Regions from separate parts of the Lysinibacillus sp. FSL M8-0134 genome, predicted to be linked through region 4. Evidence: riboswitches for the same ligand, from Rfam matches in the RefSeq annotation. Region 4 holds a riboswitch; each other region holds the start of a gene.
What was found. A riboswitch is a leader RNA that binds a small molecule or an ion and turns the genes downstream of it on or off. The one in region 4 is predicted to bind thiamine pyrophosphate.
Positions count from the first base shown of each region.

Region 1: linked by a shared signal. The riboswitch ahead of thiW (energy coupling factor transporter S component ThiW) and the one ahead of MKY49_RS11700 (ABC transporter substrate-binding protein) in region 4 are both predicted to bind thiamine pyrophosphate.
Region 2: linked by a shared signal. The riboswitch ahead of thiC (phosphomethylpyrimidine synthase ThiC) and the one ahead of MKY49_RS11700 (ABC transporter substrate-binding protein) in region 4 are both predicted to bind thiamine pyrophosphate.
Region 3: linked by a shared signal. The riboswitch ahead of thiM (hydroxyethylthiazole kinase) and the one ahead of MKY49_RS11700 (ABC transporter substrate-binding protein) in region 4 are both predicted to bind thiamine pyrophosphate.

Region 1 covers NZ_JBBPAJ010000001.1:786,215-789,396, forward strand. The annotation lists gene thiW (energy coupling factor transporter S component ThiW) at 712-1,212, opposite strand; TPP riboswitch at 1,305-1,412, opposite strand; gene MKY49_RS03835 (MFS transporter) at 1,478-2,674, opposite strand; gene MKY49_RS03840 (ABC transporter substrate-binding protein) at 3,016-3,182, opposite strand, start outside.
Region 2 covers NZ_JBBPAJ010000001.1:143,734-146,915, reverse strand. The annotation lists gene thiC (phosphomethylpyrimidine synthase ThiC) at 1-1,291, opposite strand, end outside; TPP riboswitch at 1,432-1,546, opposite strand; gene MKY49_RS00740 (AEC family transporter) at 1,625-2,554, opposite strand; gene MKY49_RS00735 (methyl-accepting chemotaxis protein) at 2,660-3,182, opposite strand, start outside.
Region 3 covers NZ_JBBPAJ010000001.1:3,245,960-3,249,141, forward strand. The annotation lists gene mbcS (acyl-CoA synthetase MbcS) at 1-1,154, opposite strand, end outside; TPP riboswitch at 1,345-1,443, shown strand; gene thiM (hydroxyethylthiazole kinase) at 1,525-2,292, shown strand; gene thiD (bifunctional hydroxymethylpyrimidine kinase/phosphomethylpyrimidine kinase) at 2,280-3,104, shown strand; gene thiE (thiamine phosphate synthase) at 3,094-3,182, shown strand, end outside.
Region 4 covers NZ_JBBPAJ010000001.1:2,300,247-2,303,428, reverse strand. The annotation lists gene parC (DNA topoisomerase IV subunit A) at 1-1,048, shown strand, start outside; TPP riboswitch at 1,177-1,287, shown strand; gene MKY49_RS11700 (ABC transporter substrate-binding protein) at 1,445-2,440, shown strand; gene MKY49_RS11695 (thiamine-binding protein) at 2,441-2,731, shown strand; gene MKY49_RS11690 (ABC transporter permease) at 2,731-3,182, shown strand, end outside.

The sequences.
Region 1 (3,182 bases), 1.5 Mb from region 4:
GCTCGAAAAGTAAAGAAAGCGCTCCAAGGAGACAGGTCTCCGCTCATAAAGTGAAGGAAAGTGCTGCAAGGAGACAGGTAACCGCTCGAAAAGTAAGGGAAAGCGCTCCAAGGAGTGGTGTATTCGCTCCAAAAGTAAGGGAAAGAGCTCCAAGGAGTGTTGTATCCGCTCCAAAAGTAAGGGAAAGCGCTCCAAGAAGTGATGTATCCGCTCCAAAAGTAAGGGAAAGCGCTCCAAGGAGTGGTGTATCCGCTCGAAAAGTAAGGGAAAGCGCTCCAAGGAGACAGGTCTCCGCTCGAAAGTAAGGAGAAGCGCTCCAAGGAGTGGTGTATCCGCTCGAAAAGTAAGGGAAAGCGCTCTAAGGGTTGGAGTATCCGCTCCAAAAGTAAAGGAAAGCGCTCCAAAAAGTGGTGTATCCGCTCATAAAGTGAAGGGAAGCGCTCCAAAGAGTGTTGTATCCGCTCCAAAAGTAAGGGAAAGCGCTTCAAGGGTGTTGTATCCGCTCCAAAAGGAAGGAGAAGCGTTCCAAGGGTTGGAGTATCCGCTCCAAAAGTAAAGGAAAGCGCTCCAAATATGAGGGAAAGCGCTCCAAGGAGACAGGTAAGCGCTCCAAAAGCAAATGTCCTCGCTCTAAAAGAACAAACAAAGTTATCATCAGATATAATTAAATTTCTCCATCTAATACTATATAAAAACACAGAACCCGTTCACTCAATAAAGTGAAGAATTAAAGCTCTTTACTAGGACGGTCTTCCGCAAACTGTTAGCAATCACTACGCCTAAAAGAGCACCTATAGTACTGGATGTTAAAAAGGCTGGCATGAAGAATAAGGCAGCTACGGAGGTCCCCATTAGTAACTTTGCATAAGGTACAGCAATCAGTGAAGCAAGAATTCCTGTTCCAATGATTTCGCCAATGCCAGCTAACCACATTTTACTGCTGTATTTATAAGCGAGAGCAGCACATAATGCGCCAATAACACTGCCAGGGATCGCTAATAATGATCCTGTCCCTGTAAGGATTCGAATGATGGCAGTAACAAAGGCAATTAGGACTGTAGGAACTGGCCCTAATAGAATTGCACCTACCACGTTAATTGCATGCTGGATGGGAAAGGCACGTGCAATTCCTGTCGGGATGGAGACAAAGGTAGAGCCTGCTACGGCAATAGCTACTAATAAAGCCATGACCGTTAATTTACGAATTGACATCAAGTTCACTCCTTTTGATAAAGTTTCACTAGGGAAATAAAAAGGCCGCTACCTAAAAACAATAGGAAGCGGCCTCGCGTATACAATGATAATAGCAAGTAGCGCCACTTCCCTCCGCTAGTATGAACTAGATCAGGTTCAAAGGGTCCGTATCTAAACATATACGTCTCAGCCTTTTAAAGACTCCCCTAGTGGTTAATTTTATTTAATTAGTTGACCAACATTAATGTAACATACTGCTAAAAATAGTCAATGATTTTTCAGACTACTTTGTATCTGGATGCATTAAATGAGGTGCTTTTTTCAATGTCCAGACAAGCGCAAGGAAGAAACATGCTAATAATATGATGGAGCCAAAAATATACGGGCTGTTCATATTCCAGTCGAATAATAGACCTGCTAATGCTGGTCCAATCATATTACCAAGACTCATATAAGCATTATTCAAGCCTGCAGCAAATCCCTGTTCTTTCTCTGCAAGCTTTGAGATTAGCGTATTAACAGCTGGTCGAATTAGTGTTGTTGCTGTAGAGAAAATAGTTGCTACAACTAATATAAGGGCAAACCCAGAAACGAATAATATTAAGAAAATAGCAACGGATGCAATAAATAAATTGACTAATACGACTTTCATTTCACCAAAACGATTAAATAGTGGTGTAATAATAAACATTTGTACAACGACCCCAAAAGCACCACCGACAACTAAAATAATCGCGATATCTACGGGTGTGTAATTAAACTTTTCTGTCACGAATAAGGACAAAGTCGTTTGGAAATTAGCAATGCCGAACGAGAACACGAGCATAATTATGAGCATAACAAAATAAGGCATATGTATGGAACGAGCCATTTGCTTCGCCAGATTGTCTTGCTTTTGTTTCTGCTGAGCAGTGTTTGGTTTGGTAGAAGGTAATAAAAAGTAAGATAAAATAGATGCTACAATGGCAGCAGCTCCAGCTGTGAAAAATGGGAAGTGTAAGCTTACCTTTGCCAAAAAGCCACCAATACCAGGTCCTATCATAAAACCAAGAGACATAGCAGCACCTAACATACCCATTCCTTTCCCACGTTCTTCATAGGTTGTGACGTCGGCTACAAAAGCCATAATAGGAGGTGCAACAAATGCAGAACCAAGACCACCTAAAAAGCGTGCTAGAAAGAGCATCCATACGTCTGTAGCAAGGCCAAAGCCGATTTGTGCAAGACCTGTCACGATAAGACCGAAAATAATTAAATTTTTTCGACCATACTGATCCGAAAGATTCCCAGCAATTGGAGAAAATACGAATTGAGCTAAGGCGAACGTTGCAATAAGCATACCTAGAACTTGTCCTGCTGCACCGAATATTTTTAAGTACTCAGGCATGACAGGAATAATAATCCCAATACTCCCCATTGCGATAAACATGTTAAACATTAAAATATACAAAGCCGCCTTATTGGACTTCTGCTGGGTCATCGAATAAACCCCCTTTTTTTGTAATCAAATATAGTACAGTCTATCATAAAGAATTATCGCTTGGCTATTAGTTAAGATTATTGAAGTGGTTCGATATTTAGAATGGTTTTCCACAAAAGTTTTCTTCTTAGGTTATTTAAGATGACATGTGATGCTATATTTCTAAGTTTTAAATAATAAATTATTCATTTGACAATTGCATGATAGAAGGGGTATGTGAAAATGTGGTCATATACTAAAGTTTCTGTGACAGAAAGAACTGAATTGTTTTTTAACTATAATGAATATGCATGCAGATAAAAACTAGCGAATTGGTGTGTGAACCAATTCGCTAGTTTAAATTATCGTATACTCATTTTAAATTCTAAAAACAATTCATTATATTTTCCTAAATAGTCTGGCCCTAAGTTTTTATAGACCTCTAATGTTTCTCGTTGTTCCTCTGAAGGGTAATAGCGTTCATCAGAAACAACTTCTTCATCCATTAAGTCCATCGCTGCAATATTAG
Region 2 (3,182 bases), 2.2 Mb from region 4:
GAGCAATATCCGTTGTAAGTGGACCTAACGTATAAAAAGGCGCCTCCTTACAAACTTCTAATTGCTTGTCCATGTTTTCTTTAATCAGATGCATCGGTACATGACCTGGCCCCTCCACCATCACTTGAACATCATGTTTCCACGCAATCTGTGTTAGTTCACCTAGTGTTTCAAGCTCTGCAAATTGGGCTTCATCATTGGCGTCTGCAATTGAACCTGGACGTAGGCCATCACCTAAAGAAAAAGCAACATCATAAGTCTTCATAATTTCACAGATTTCCTCAAAATGAGTATAAAGGAAATTCTCTTGATGATGATATAAACACCACTGTGCCATAATAGAACCACCACGAGATACAATTCCCGTTACACGATTAGCTGTAAGGGGAACATAGCGTAATAGTACACCTGCATGAATCGTGAAATAATCTACACCCTGCTCGGCTTGCTCAATAAGCGTATCACGGTAAACTTCCCACGTTAAATCCTCTGCTACGCCATTTACCTTTTCCAATGCTTGATAAATTGGCACTGTCCCCACTGGTACCGCTGCATTTCGAATAATCCATTCTCTCGTTGTATGAATATGCTTACCTGTTGAAAGATCCATAATATTATCAGCACCCCAGCGTGTTGCCCATGTCATTTTTTCAACCTCTTCTGCTATAGAAGACGATACCGCGGAATTCCCAATATTGGCATTGATTTTCACATGGAAGTTACGACCGATGATCATTGGCTCCGCCTCTGGATGATTAATATTAGAAGGCATAATAGCGCGCCCAGCTGCAATTTCAGATCGGACAAATTCTGGATCCATATTTTCACGTATCGCTACAAACTCCATTTCAGGTGTAATAATCCCCTGTCTTGCATAATGCAGCTGCGTTACATTTCTCCCTTTTTTTGCTCGTAAAGGCTTTCTTGCCAATTCAGGAAAGACATTTTCATGATTACGCGGATCATCTGCACGACGAAAACCATTATCCTCCGGTTTTATAGAGCGGCCCTCATATGCTTCTACATCTCCTCGCTCTTGAATCCATCCACTTCGTAAGGCAGGTAAACCTTTTGTAATATCTACTTGATAAGATGGATCTGTATAGGGACCACTCGTATCATATACTCGAATAGGGGCGTTTTCTTCATTTCCAAAGCTTCCTGTTGTCGGACTTAATGCAATTTCTCGCATTGGTACTAAAATATCCGGACGGGAACCTTCAACATACACCTTTTTGCTTCCTTCAAAGCTAGACATAATCGTAATGTTCTTTTCACTAATTGCTGACATGAGCTACTTCTCTCCCTTAAATGTTTTTTGTTACAAGGACCGGATCTAGCTCACCCTAACAAATAAATAAAGGCCGAATCCAAAATAATTATTTGGATCCGGCCACGAATGTAAAGGTTGAAATTGCATACACATACTATGCAATAGTTTCTTAACTTTCCCACGCTGGTATGAGCCAGATCAGGTCCAAAGGGTCAAGAAACCTCTAAGCGTTTCCCTCTCAGCCTGACTCATCAGACTCCCCTAGTTAATACTATTTAGTTTGATGCTAGTGTAGCAGATATTACTATGAGATGGAAGTTTTCCATTCATTATTTTTTAATATTCTATTGATTAAGCAAATAATACGTCCGCAAGATAAATCACTATTGTTACCGTTATACAGCTGACAATAGTTGAAAATAAAACAGTTTGGGCAGCTGTTGCCGATTCCACATCGTATTCCAATGCTAGACTAGAGCTATTGCGGGATGTCGGGAAAGCACTGGCTATAAATAGTGATTGAGCGACAACTCCATCTAACCCCAATAAAAAAATAATGGCTAAAGCTACGGCTGGTCCGACAATTAAACGTGTGAAGCAGCTGACGAAAACCGTTTTATTAAACATAGATTTGATTTCAAGCTGCGATAATTGCGCACCTAACGTGATTAGTGCCACAGCAATAAAGCCATCTGCTACATGGTCTATTGGTATTTTAATAAACTGTGGAATACCGATATTAAAATAGTTCATGGCTACACCAATAATCAACGCATGAATGATGGGCATTTTAAAAAAATCTTTAATAATCGTCATTCCTGATTTGGTAGAGGAAATTAAATTATACAAACCATATGTATAAGTTGTCATATTTTGAAAGATTACAAGGATGACCTGAATCGCTACACCAATAGGTTGTGTTACAAAAATCATTTGAGCTACCGGAATGCCATAGTTCCCAGAGTTAATGAGCACAACACTATTTTTAAAAACTGCTGCCTCTGTTTTAACTAAACCAAGCCACTTCGCAAAAAGGTGACTGAGTAGCATTTGGCTCCCAATAAAAAGCACAATAAACAATCCGACCTCTGCCAGTACAGACAGCTCTACACTCGTCTCATATAAATTTACAAAAACAGCTGCTGGCATAAAGCAATATGTAATAAGCTGAGACAACGCTTTTAAATTAAAGCGAAATCTCTTTTGTAAGATAGCACCTACTATAAGTAACACTAAAATAGGTGCAACAATTTGAAAGAAAATCATTCCGAGATACATCATTTCGATGACCCCCTTCCCTTCTTTTATAGTAGTGCCGAATTTCTACTAGGTCAATGTCTCTTCCAATAAAAAAAGACTGCCTATTTGTTTAGGCAGCCCTTCATTTTACGCTAATTTAAAACGATTCACGACTTCTTGCAGTTCATTGGAAATATCGTTCATATTTTGTATAGACTCGGCTACTTTTTGTAACTCTGCTTGTTGATCCATTGCAGATGCACTTACTTGTTCAGCTGAGGCAGCCGTTTCCTCTGAAATTGCTGATATGCTTTGGATGGCCATAATCGCTTGATTTTTATGCTCTAACATACTCGATAGCTTACTCATTAATTCACTAATAGAGGCTGCAATTGAACGTGACAAATCACTGTTATCTTTAAATGCCAGTTGTGTACTTTGTACGGATTCATTTTGAGATTGCATTAAATCCGCATTAGATGCAATGACAGCAACTGTTTGCTGTGAATTTTCAAGGATGCTTTCTACTGTATTCTTAATAATTTCTGTTTCACTTTTAGATTGCTCGGCTAACTTTCTTACTTCCTCTGCAACGACAGCAAATCCTTTACCATGTTCACCAGCACGTGCTGCCTCAATACTTGCATTTAAAGCTAATAGATTAGTTTGC
Region 3 (3,182 bases), 950 kb from region 4:
TCATTTAAATATTTTTTAAACAGTGCGGGAGTGGTGCGATGAACAGCAATATCGCCAACTTCTCCAACAGCAACAGGGTTACCGAAATCGTCTATAATTTCAACCTTATTGCCAGGAGTTGGTTTTCCCATAGAACCAATTCTAGCTTCCATTCCAACCATTGTGCCAACAAGTAATGTGTTTTCCGTCTGACCGTAGCCATCTCGGACTTGCAAATCGAAAGTCTTCGAAAATACGTTAATGACCTCGCTATTCAAAGGCTCTCCTGCTGATACAGCTTGACGAAGTGCCGTTAAATCGAATTCATGTAAATGTTCTAGTGCTGCCATAAAACGATATTCTGTAGGTGTGCAACATAAAACATTTATTTTAAATTTTTCGAGTAACCTTAGATAGGTAGATGCATCAAATTTCCCCTTATATACAAATGCAGTAGCACCACTCCCTAATGTTGCTAGAAACGGACTCCAAATCCATTTTTGCCAACCTGGTGCTGCTGTCGCCCAAACAATATCATCTTCTTGCACACCTAACCAGTGTGGTGCTGTTGTTCGTAAATGTGCATAGCCCCAGCTATGAGTATGTACAGCTGCTTTTGGGTTTCCTGTTGTACCACTTGTATAAGCTAAGAATGCAGTATCTGTACTTTTTGTTGGAGAAGAACTTATGTAAGTTGTAGGTTGAATGCGCATTTTTTCTAAAAGTGGTTGCCAAGGTTCATGGGCCTTCCCTATAACAAATTGTTGCATTCCTTGTAAATTGTTCACCTGATCAAATTGATCAATATAAGGCTCGTAAGCAACAATTCCTTTAGCATTCGCATGCTTGATGCGATATTCAATGTCTTTAGTTCTTAGCATTTCTGAGCTCGGAATAATAGTTAATCCAGCTTTCAATGCTGCAATATATACAATATATGCTTCCACTGAACGAGGTACCATCACTAAAATCACATCACCTTTTGATAAACCTTGCATCGTGAATACGTGTGCAGCTTGATTTGCCCTTTCAAGTAAATATGCATATGTAATAAATTGTACATCCTTATTTTCCTCGTAAATAATTAATGCATTTTTTGTTGTATCTTGAGCATATTTTTCAATTTCATCTGTTATGTTATACCATTCTGGTGCAACTAAATCTTGTCTCTTCATGGCAAATGCCCCCTTTTGCTATGACACATTATAAAACTCTTTTTTCAGCATTTTCAATGGTTTGCGCTTAATTTTGGAAAAGTCATGACAACTATCATACTCTGCTATATGGCATCGGTCACATTTTGTCGATAGGTAAACTTGCTATTGAATACAATTGAAAAGTATGGTACATTTTGGTCAACTAAAAGCAAGATTGCAGGGGGACTCGTCAAGAGTTGAGAAGGTAAAACCTGACCCTTTGAACCTGTTAGTTAATACTGACGTAGGGAGCAATAAACATCTATTGATGAAAGGCTCTTTTTCGTGCATTTTTACACAAAAAGAGCCTTTTTTGCATGCTTACGTCCATCCATAAAGGAGGACTACGATGATATTTCAAACAATTCGTCAACAGCAACCACTGATTCATTGTATTACAAATTATGTGGTAGCAAATTTCCAAGCAAATGGTTTATTAGCAATAGGCGCTTCCCCGGTTATGGCCGATGATAGCCGTGAGGTAGAGGAAATGGTAGCACTCGCTCAAGCCTTGTTAATTAACATCGGTACACTCAATGATCGAACTAAAGAATCAATGTTGTTAGCAGGCAAAATGGCCAATAAACTTGGAATTCCAGTCATTTTAGATCCTGTCGGTGCTGGTGCCACTACTTATCGAAAAGAAACGGTACGATACTTGCTTGAGGAAGTACATTTTTCGGTCATTCGTTGTAATGTTGGGGAACTAGCAGCAATAGCCAATGTTGACTGGCAACAAAAAGGTGTCGATAGTGGGAATGGCTCCATTGCTTTAGAAGAAGAGGCGATTTTATTAGCCCAACATTATCAATGCATTGTTATCATAACAGGAGAACGAGATTTTATAACAGATGGTGTGGATAGCCAATGGATAAATGGCGGGAATATGCAAATGACCGAGGTAACAGGGACAGGCTGTTTACTTAGTGCTATTTGCGGTGCCGCCTATATTGCAGGCCATAATCCATACAGACAATTAGCGGACACATTAACTTACTATAAAAAAGCTGCGGTACTGGCGTCAGCGTTTACATCAGATATTGGTGATTTCCAAATAGCTTTACTAAATGCTCTTTATCGCCTATCGAAGGATGGTGAAGCTTCATGCATATTGTAACGACGATTGCAGGCTCAGATAGTGGTGGCGGTGCAGGCATACAGGCTGATTTAAAAACATTTCAGGAATTAGGGGTGTTTGGTACTTCAGTAATTACAGCTTTGACAGCACAAAATACAATGGGTGTGTCAGGAGTTTTCCCTATTGATCACTCCTTTGTTGAAAAACAATTTCAAGCTTTAATCGAAGATTTTTCAATTGCTGCAATTAAAACAGGGATGCTTTATTCCTCTGATATTATTAAAGCTATCGCACATATGATTCATAATCAAAACATCCCACTAATTGTTGATCCAGTAATGATTGCAAAGGGTGGAGAAAGCTTATTACTGCAAGAAGCTATTGAAGCAATGCGCTCTTCTCTACTACCACTTGCTACGATCGTTACCCCCAATATCCCTGAAGCAGAGGCTCTGACAGGGAGAAAAATACATGATGTTTCAGATATACGTGAAGTAGCTCAAGGTTTTTTTCAATTAGGTGTACATTGCGTCATTCTTAAAGGTGGCCATTTAGCAGATCCAAATTTTGCTATTGATTATGTATTTTTTCAAAACGGTAAATCTTTTTCTATGCAAACTCCACGTATCCAAACGTCCAATACCCATGGCACAGGTTGCACATTTTCAGCAGCAATCACTGCTTTTCTTGGTCAAGGTTTTGCGATGGATAAGGCAATTATCGAAGCTAAAAAATTTATTCAATTAGCAATTTTACATGATTTATCTATTGGTCATGGTTATGGACCAACAAATCATTTTGCTTATCAACTGCATAAGGATTCCTGTGAGGTGTTGATTTATGAAACGTGAGGATTTACAACTTTATTTTATTATGGGCACAAGCAATGTTAGTCATCAGAATCCCCTTCATGTACTAGAGAGAGCGTT
Region 4 (3,182 bases):
GCTTGTACGTGTCATTAAACAAGAATTGCTTGATATTAAGAAACGCTTTACAGAGCCTCGTCGCTCAAGAATTGAGCAAGAAATTGAAGAGATTAAAATTACCTTAGATGTTCTTGTACCAAGTGAAGAGGTTGTCGTAACCGTAACGAAGGATGGCTATATTAAACGTACTTCGACACGTTCACATGCCGCCTCGAATGGTCAGGATTTTGCGATGAAGGATTCGGATTACTTATTGTATGAAGCAACCTTAAATACACAGCACCATTTACTCCTATTTACAAATCGAGGCAATTATATTTATCAGCCTGTTCATGAGCTGCCAGATATTCGCTGGAAGGATCTTGGTCAGCATATTTCAAGTATCGTGCCAACGGGTGAAGATGAGTCAATTATCGCTGTATATGGCTTTGAAACATTTGATCAACCAAATACGTACATCTTCACTGCGACAAAGGATGGTCAAATTAAACGCTCTCCACTTGCCGATTACGCGGTGACACGTTATTCAAAACCAATTAAAACGATGAATGTGAAGGCTGGCGATGCCATGATCTATGCAGCGTTTGTGACGGATGACGTGGAATTGATGTTAACAACAGATACGGCTTATTCAATTCGTTTCCCAATGGAGGAATTACCAGTAACAGGTGTAAAAACAGGCGGAGTAAAGGGCATTACGCTAAAAGATGGGGAAGCCTTAGTCGGTGTGAATGTGCTACAACCTGATCAAACGCAATATGTTGTCATTGTGACACAGCGTGGGGCTGTTAAGAAAATGAATGTCGCAGAGGTTGAAGTAGCCAGTCGTGCAAAACGTGGTCTAAAAGTATTAACAGAATTAAAAGCAAATCCGCACCGCATTGTGGCCGTTATTCAAGCAACAGATGAGGAGCAGATTGTTATTGAAACAGAAAAAGGCGTGCAAGAGGTGTTAGATGTCCAAGCATTGACTCGTGCTGATCGCCATTCCAATGGATCGTTTAAAGTGGATATCGCAACAGATGGGGCTATTTCCCATGTTCTAACGACCAAAAAGGAACAATAACCAAGCTTTTTTAACGCCCAGTCTCTTTTGTGAGCTGGGCTTTTTTTGGTGTAAAACGGTTAAACCAAATTAGTACCTTGTCTTTTAAGAGTAACTATGGGTATAATAATCAACGAAAAGTTCATAGCGAAAGAATGTAGGGGGGCTAGTAGTTGCTAGCTGAGATTGTGTCCGATAGACGCTGACCCTTTGAACCTGATTTGGCTCGTACCAGCGTAGGGAACATCTATTCAAAAAAGCAAAGTTTTGAAGATTGATTGCAATTTACGTCTGGGAGGAATCCTAGGCGTTTTTTTATATTTTCAAACACCTCTTGCCCATCGTATTTACGCTTTCTTTCTGGTGACACGCATTCCTTTATGAACACTTTCATATTACAAACTGGGAGGACCTAGCATGAAAAAATGGTTATTTATTCTATTGGCTGCACTTGTAACATTAGTGGGCTGTAGTGACAAGGAGGACAAGCAGGCAACTGATAAGCTAAAAAAGGTGTCAGTAGTACTGGATTGGACTCCGAATACAAATCATACAGGGCTGTATGTCGCGAAAAAGCTTGGTTATTTTGAGGAACAAGGCTTAGATGTTGATATTATGATGCCAGGGGAAGCGGGAGCAGATCAGCTTGTAGCTTCTGGTAAGGCAGAATTTGGGGTAAGCTATCAGGAAGGCATCACACAGGCACGTGTCCAGGATGTACCACTTGTTTCGATTGCCGCCATCATTCAGCATAATACATCGGGCTTTGCTTCGATTGCTTCTAAAGGGATTACCTCACCAAAGGATTTCGAAGGTAAAACTTATGGCGGTTGGGGAGCCCCACTAGAGCAAGCGGTACTCCAATCGTTAATGCAAACAGAAAATGCCGATATTAATCAATTAGATATTGTCAATGCAGGTGATTTAGATTTCTTCACGATGATGGAAAAAGATATTGATTTTGCGTGGATTTATTATGCATGGACAGGTATTGAGGCAGAGCTTCGTGGGGAAAAGATTAATATGTTGTATTTAACGGATTATAGTGATCAGTTGGATTATTATACGCCTGTATTGGCTACTAATGAAAAAATGATAAAGGACAATCCTGATGTTGTAAAAGCCTTTGTTGCAGCTGCTTCTAAAGGTTATGAATACGCAATCGAGCATCCGAGTGAGGCTGCAGATATTTTGCTAGAAGCGGCACCTGACTTAGATAAAGATTTAGTGCATAAAAGTCAAGAATGGTTAGCTGATAAATATCAGGACGATGCGAAGCAATGGGGAGAGCAAAAGCTTTCTGTATGGGAAAACTATGCTAATTGGATGTCTAGCAACAAGGTATTAGAGGGCGAGTTTGATGCAAAGCAAGCCTTTACGAATGATTTCTTACCTAAAAAGGAGGCCAAATAAATGGCAAATTCATTAATCAGTGTCCAAATTATCCCGAAAACAGAGAAATATGAGGATGTCATTCCTTATGTGGATGCAGCCATTGCTGTGATTGATGCATCTGGTGTGAAATATGAAGTACATCCGCTAGAAACGACGATGGAAGGTGAGCTGTCAACATTGCTTCAACTTATTGAGAAAATGAATGACAAGATGATAGAGCTTGGTGCTATTAATGTGATTACACAAGTGAAAATACTCTATCAGCCAACTGGTATTACCATGGATACATTAACGGAGAAATATCAGTAATGAAACAAGCGTTTCAAAAGGGAAGGACGATCATCTTTATCGCCTTCCTCTTATTCATCTGGGAACTAGTCGTGCATGTGGCTGAAGTTCCCCATTGGCTTCTACCTGCACCAAGTCGTATTCTGATGGAAGGCTTTCAGTCGTATCCAACCTTTTTACCACATGCTTTGGCTACGGTGCAATTGGCCATATTAGGCCTTGCTATTGGTATTGTTTGTGGTTTAACGGTAGCTATTGTGTTGCATCGATTTTCGTTTATTCGGGAGTTGTTTTATCCGATTTTGATCATGTCGCAAAATATCCCAATACTTGTCTTAGCACCGCTCCTCATAATATGGTTTGGCTTTGGCTTATTACCAAAGCTCATTATTATTTGCCTTGTGTGCTTTTTCCCGATAGTCATTGCGGCCATGGACGGATTTCGTCAAACTTCACCTGAATTAAAGCACTA